2 regions of the Pseudoalteromonas sp. MMG005 genome follow, and region 2 is predicted to be linked to the other one. Evidence: predicted binding sites of a transcription regulator. Region 2 holds the regulator's gene; the other holds the start of a gene.
What was found. Region 2 encodes MetJ, which represses methionine synthesis genes. Its sites were predicted from a motif close to TAGACGTCTAGACGTCTA; they were not measured.
Positions count from the first base shown of each region.

Region 1: a site for MetJ is predicted at 1,814-1,831, ahead of metA (homoserine O-succinyltransferase). Genes of this name have one in related genera too.

Region 1 is NZ_JAGJEK010000005.1:76,329-79,758, reverse strand. It holds gene J8M01_RS05520 (homocysteine S-methyltransferase family protein) at 1-806, opposite strand, end outside; gene metA (homoserine O-succinyltransferase) at 796-1,743, opposite strand; gene J8M01_RS05510 (DMT family transporter) at 1,914-2,810, shown strand.
Region 2 is NZ_JAGJEK010000001.1:407,188-410,617, reverse strand. It holds gene rpsC (30S ribosomal protein S3) at 1-11, shown strand, start outside; gene rplP (50S ribosomal protein L16) at 25-438, shown strand; gene rpmC (50S ribosomal protein L29) at 438-629, shown strand; gene rpsQ (30S ribosomal protein S17) at 629-886, shown strand; gene metJ (met regulon transcriptional regulator MetJ) at 1,350-1,670, opposite strand; gene metB (cystathionine gamma-synthase) at 1,967-3,190, shown strand; gene metL (bifunctional aspartate kinase/homoserine dehydrogenase II) at 3,195-3,430, shown strand, end outside.

The DNA.
Region 1 (3,430 bases), on a different contig from region 2:
ACTCGCGATAACTCGACAACATACTGACGTAATAGATCGGGTCCTAACGCGCAATTTAAGCCAATTGAAATGGGCTTAATATGGCGAATAGAGTTGTAAAATGCTTCCGTTGTTTGGCCTGATAAAGTACGCCCTGATGCATCTGTGATAGTGCCTGATATCATAACAGGTAAGGTTACGCCCGCTTGTTCAAACGCTTCTTCTACCGCGTATGATGCCGCTTTTGCATTGAGCGTATCAAAAATAGTTTCTATTAATATGAGATCTGCCCCACCTTCAATAAGGGCGAGCGTTGACTCGACATACGCTGCAACTAATTTGTCAAAGGTGATATTACGATAACCCGGATCGTTAACGTCTGGTGAAATTGAACATGTTTTTGAAGTCGGCCCTAGTACACCTGCAACATAACGCGGTTTATTGGGGTTTTGTGCTGTAAACTCATCACACACCGCTCTTGCCAATTTAGCCGACTCTATATTAATTTCACGACTAAGACTTGCCATCTCGTAATCATCCATCGAAATAGTCGTGGCATTAAATGTATTGGTTTCAATAATATCTGCACCAGCAGCTAAAAACTGGCTGTGTATATCTCTGATCACATCAGGCTTAGTCAGGCTTAATAAATCGTTATTACCTTTGATCAACACATGCCAATCTTTAAAGCGCTCACCACGATAGTCTTGTTCCTCAAATTTGAATTCTTGGATCATGGTCCCCATTGCACCATCAAGGATCAAAATACGATTTTTCATCGCCTCGGCTAAAGCGATACTTTTATTCTGCGGTAAATTATTCGGCATAGTTGTTAGTCCTTACATCTTGGCTAACGAGATTAATATCATACGGTGTGGTTTGGTAAACATAGTAGTTTAACCAATTTGAGAATAACAAAAAGGCATGGCTTTGCCACGTTTTTGAAGGTGTTTTATCTGCATTGTTATCTGGAAAATATCCTTCAGGCATTGCGGCATCAGGGCCTTTTTCGAGGTCACGCCTATATTCTTTTTGCAGTGTATCTGCATCATATTCAGGATGACCCGTTAAGTACACTTGACTTCCAGATTGGTTTTTAACCAAATACGCACCAACCCTTTCTGAGCCAGCCAACGTAATGAGATCCTCAGTTTGGCGTATTTTCTCTTCATCTATGTGGCCATACCGTGAGTGTGGTACGACAAACTCATCGTCAAAACCTCGGGTCAACGCACCATGTTCAAAATAACAACGATGTTTAAACACCCCACAGAGTTTATTCTTTTTCAGCGTTCGCTTTAAACCATGATGATGAAATAGCCCTGCATGAGCTGCCCAACACGAGAACAACGTCGATGTCACATGACCTTCGGCCCAATCAAAAAATACTTGTAGTTCATTCCAATACGTTACGTCTTCATATTCAAGATGCGCGAGGGGTGCACCAGTCACAATTAAAGCATCATAATTTTGATTCTTCACATCTGAAAAATAACGATAAAACATATCTAGGTGTTGCTCTGAGTTTTCAGAGCTGCGGTGCGTATCTAAACGCAATAGGTCAACATTAACTTGTAAAGGAGAGTTGGCCAATAAACGAATAAACTGTACTTCGGTTTCTACCTTGTTAGGCATCAAGTTTAGAATTGCCAACCGCATAGGTCTAATTTCTTGCGACTTCGCACGACTTTTTGGCATTACAAACACGTTTTCTTGACGCAATTGCACAATAGCAGGTAATTCGTCTTTGACGGTGATCGGCACACGCTTCTCCTGAGTTTAAGATACCTTGTTATTATGACCACAACCACAGAAATTTCAACCTCTAGATGTACAGACGTCTAAACATTTATACTTTATTTGATTGTTTCTTTGCCTGAAGTTGTAATAATCAAAAAAAATGACAAACAATTCAGTAAATATAAGGACAACAGATGTTGAGTGTGGGATTAGGAGAAATTGCAGCTATCAGTGCTGCAATGGTATGGGCAAGTTCAACAGTCATCTACAAGCGTTTTAGTCACTCTTTATCACCGCTAGAATTAAACATAAGTAAAGGCGTAATGGCCTGCACCATGATGTGTATTAGCCTAGTGCTACTGCAAGATAGTGCCATACCCAGTGAAATAAATGCATGGATATGGTTAGTTGCCAGTGGCGTAATTGGAATTGCAGTGGGAGATAGTGCGTATTTTGCAGCCCTGAGAAATATAGGTCCAGCAAGAACATTAGTGATTGAATCTATGGCACCCGCCATCACTGGCATACTCAACATTTTAATACTAGGCACCTATTTAAATGCCATGGCATGGACCGGTATTATTGTTACCACAATGGGCGTCATCTTAGCGATTAAACCACGTATAAAATTGCCTCCTCTTGATAAGAAAAAATACAAAATTGGGGTGTGCTTTGCGCTACTGGCGGCCGCGTGTCAAGCAGCCGGAATGGTCATGTCTAAGGCAGGAATGGCAGATGAGGCAACGAGCAGTTTATGGGCAGCTATGATCCGTTTATTTTCAGGCACCATGACAGTTGCTATGCTGGTTGTATTTTTGAAGGATCACAGCATTAATCAAGCTGTGAAGCTGAGCGGGATCAGTAATAAGAAATGGCTGATCGTTGCGGTATTCTTTGGCACTTTTATCGGCCTATGGTTACAACTTGGTGCGGTCAAATATACCGACCCAGCTATCGCGCAAACTCTGCTAGCCACCGCACCGTTAATGGTCATGACATTGGCTTTGATAAAAAAAGAAGTGATCACTCGAAATATGATTATAGGCGGGGTATTCGCGTTCTTTGGTGTGGCTGTATTATTAAGTGCATAATTATTAAGTACGCAGTTATTAAGTACATAATTACTAGGTACATAATTTTGCGCTGAACATATTAACTCTCACAGCACGATATACAAAAATGTAGGAAGGAGGCCAGAGCCCGCTTTTGCAAGCGAGGATAGCCCATATGGAGAAAGGAGTGTCTAGGTAGGGTTATAGAAGAAGGTTATTTGCTTTACAAAAAATGTCATAAAGCATCATAATTTAGATACAAAAAATGCTTAACATTGCGTTCAGCCTTTTTGCTGTTGAGTAATTTATGAGGGCTTATTGGCCTAAAAAGAGTGATTTTTAGCAACCTACCCGGTTGTTTTTTGCATAAAAAAACAGTTAAAAATTAATAGTTAGTGAACATGCAAACTAATACTTGCCCAAAGCCGTGCTAACTAACCTCAGCTCTGGATAAGCGAATTTGCCCAATAAAGCTATTTTTCTCACTCTCGGCGTTGCTTTCATTTGTCATAGCCCGCTATTACTGTATAAAAGCGCCTTGATATTGAACAAAATATCATCATTGGATTGGACGTAAGTTTGTTTTCAAAACATTTTCTATTCCAAAACCCTTATCCAAACCTGAGGTTAACTAAATATATTCAGTTAGCACGGGATTT
Region 2 (3,430 bases):
GTGCTAAGTAAGGGGTAGCGATTAATGTTACAGCCAAAACGTACAAAATTCCGTAAAATGCATAAAGGTCGCAACCGCGGTCTTGCTACAAGCGGAAACAAAGTAAGCTTCGGTTCTTTCGGTTTGAAAGCAACTGGCCGTGGTCGTATGACTGCACGTCAAATTGAAGCAGCTCGTCGTGCTATGACACGTCACGTAAAGCGTCAAGGTAAAATCTGGATCCGTGTGTTCCCAGACAAGCCAATCACAAACAAACCGCTTGAAGTTCGTATGGGTAAAGGTAAAGGCTCTGTTGAGTACTGGGTTGCAGAAATCCAGCCAGGCAAAGTACTTTATGAGATGGAAGGTGTGCCAGAAGAGCTTGCTCGTGAAGCATTCAACCTTGCAGCTCGTAAATTACCTTTCAAAACAACATTTGTAACTCGGACGGTAATGTGATGAAAGCTAGCGAACTTAAAGACAAAAGCGTTGAAGAGCTTAATGCTGAACTTCTTGAGCTTCTTCGTGAGCAGTTTAACCTGCGCATGCAAACAAGCACTGGTCAGCTAGCTCAGACTCACGAGTTAAGAAAAGTACGTCGCAGTATTGCGCGTGTTAAAACGGTTATCAACCAGAAGGCAGGTGCATAATGACTGATAAAATCCGTACTCTTCAAGGTCGTGTGATCAGCGATAAGATGGAAAAGTCTATTGTTGTAGGTATCGAACGTCAGGTTAAGCACCCGATCTACGGTAAATACATCAAGCGTACAACTAAGTTGCACGTACATGACGAGAGCAATACAGCTAAAGCAGGCGACACAGTTACTATTCGTGAATGTGCTCCTATCTCTAAGAATAAATCTTGGACTTTAGTAGACGTTATTGCACGTCCTAAGCAAGCTTAATTTTAGTTTTAAACTAATTTAAGATTTGTCTTTGAAAGCCCCGGCCTTTGGCTGGGGCTTTTGTTTTTGTAGGCCCGTATAAATTCATCTATATTTTTACTAACCTCAGCATGCTGATATTGCTTAGCAATAGCCATTTCATTGTACTATTTCACGATACCCGCACAGTCGTTTATATCACTTCTATTTTACTCTGCTATGTATAGACTTGCGCTGTTATACGAATTACAGAGCGCGTTTTAGGCAACGTGCTTTTGCCATATGTGGTCGATGAAGATAGGTTTTCTGATGTAAAGTGATGTGTAATAACAAGTGTATTGAATTAATAAGCGTATATTGTAATTAAGAATGAGGTTAATGGGTTTAATTACTGCGGCGATACGGTTATTTCGGGTAGTAAGTTAAAGGATATCATCGGGTATAAAAACAAGAATAGGAAGCCCACGACGGGGCTTCATATTGACTATTCTTCATCAATGATAGGCACTTCTAACCCCATAGACTCCATAATTTGACGCACTTCTTCAGGTACTTTTTCTGGATTATCTTTTCGTAAATCTTCATCGTTTGGCAAAGGTTGCCCAGTAAATGCATGTAAAAATGCTTCACACAGTAGCTCGCTATTGGTTGCATGACGTAAATTATTAACTTGTCGGCGAGTACGCTCGTCAGTTAACACTTTCAATACATTCAACGGGATTGATACAGTGATCTTTTTTACTTGTTCAGACTTTTTACCGTGTTCTGCATACGGGTGAACATATTCACCATTCCATTTAGCCATAATGTTGTTGTTGCCTTTATTGTGTAGTGCCTATCCGACGGAACTATGTACTTACTGGTTGTCATTATATGACATTGTTTGTGATGGTCTAGGCAAAAGCCCCTTTACTTGCCATAGTAAGTGCTTCGTTCGATCGTATTCGCGATCATTTTTTTGAAGTGGCGAAATTTTATCGGTTTAAATAAGATAGTCAAATACTAAGTAAATAGCCATTTAGCAGTATAAATGTTTTGACTTCTAGTATTTATTAATCTAACCTTTTAGACGTCTAAACATCCAACTATCTAGGTGATGATATGAGTGAACGTAATAAATCAACCATCGCAGTACGCCATGGCATAGAAGCAGACAAGCACCATGGTGCGGTCGTACCGCCGTTATACCTATCAACTACGTACTCATTTGCAGATTTTGATACCAAACGAGATTATGATTATGGTCGCAGTGGTAACCCTAATCGAGATATTTTAGCTGAAACATTAGCTCAGCTAGAAGGCGGAGAAAGAGGCATTATTACCGCAACGGGTATGTCTGCTGTTCACTTAGTGACGCAACTATTAAATAGCGATGATACGTTGGTGATCCCCCATGACTGTTATGGCGGCAGTTATCGTTTATTCACATCATTGCAAAAGCGTGGCTTATTAAACCTTGTAGTACTTGATTTAACACAGTCTGAAAGCTATCAGCAAATTTTAGATATAAAGCCAAAAGTGGTATGGATTGAGACACCGAGCAACCCTATTCTTCGCCTGACAGACATAGAAGCTGTGGTGAAAACCGCTAAGCAAGCAGGTGCACTAGTTGCTGCAGATAACACTTTTTTGTCACCGGCATTACAAAACCCCATTAAGTTTGGTGTAGACATTGTGGTTCACTCAACCACTAAATATATTAATGGTCATTCAGACGTGGTCGGTGGTGCCGTGATCGCACGTACTGCGGAACTGGGTGAGGAGCTAGCATGGTGGGCAAATAACATTGGCATTACGGGCGCGCCCTTTGATAGCTATTTAACGCTTCGTGGCTTACGAACGCTGAATGTACGTTTAAAGCAGCATCAAGAAAATGCCTTGGCGATTGCCAAATACTTAGAGCAATCGGACTATGTGAGTCAAGTGTATTACCCTGGTTTAGAATCTCATCCACAACATGAATTGGCCAAAAAGCAGCAAGCTGGCTTCGGTGGCATGGTGAGCTTTGACATAAAAGGCGGGTTAAATGACTCTGCTGCATTCTTGACCTCTTTAAAAGAGTTTTCATTGGCGGAATCACTGGGTGGTGTAGAGAGCTTAATTTGTCATCCTGCGACCATGACGCATGCGGGTATGGATGCGACAGCTCGTCTTGAAGCGGGCGTAGGAGATACGCTGATTCGAATTTCTGTGGGTATTGAAGAACTAGATGACTTGGTGGCTGATCTAGAGCAAGCGTTTAAACGCACTACACCAGGTCAAAGCACAGGATCTGATGAGGCAAAAACTTTTAAATTAACACCGGCTCATACGGTTTTGTGGTAGAAAAATGACAAGAGTAGTACATAAATTCGGTGGCTCAAGCTTAAGCTCTGCGTCACGCTATCAAGCCGTTGCGCAAATAATACTTGGGCATTGTAAAAGTGGTGATTGTGTGGTGGTTTCTGCGGCGGGTAAAACCACAAACACGTTAGTGAAGCTTTGGCAAAGTTATCAACAGCAAGATCAACAAGCGTTTTCAGACGTATTGATTCAGTTGGAAAAGCACCAGAGTGAGCTGGTTGA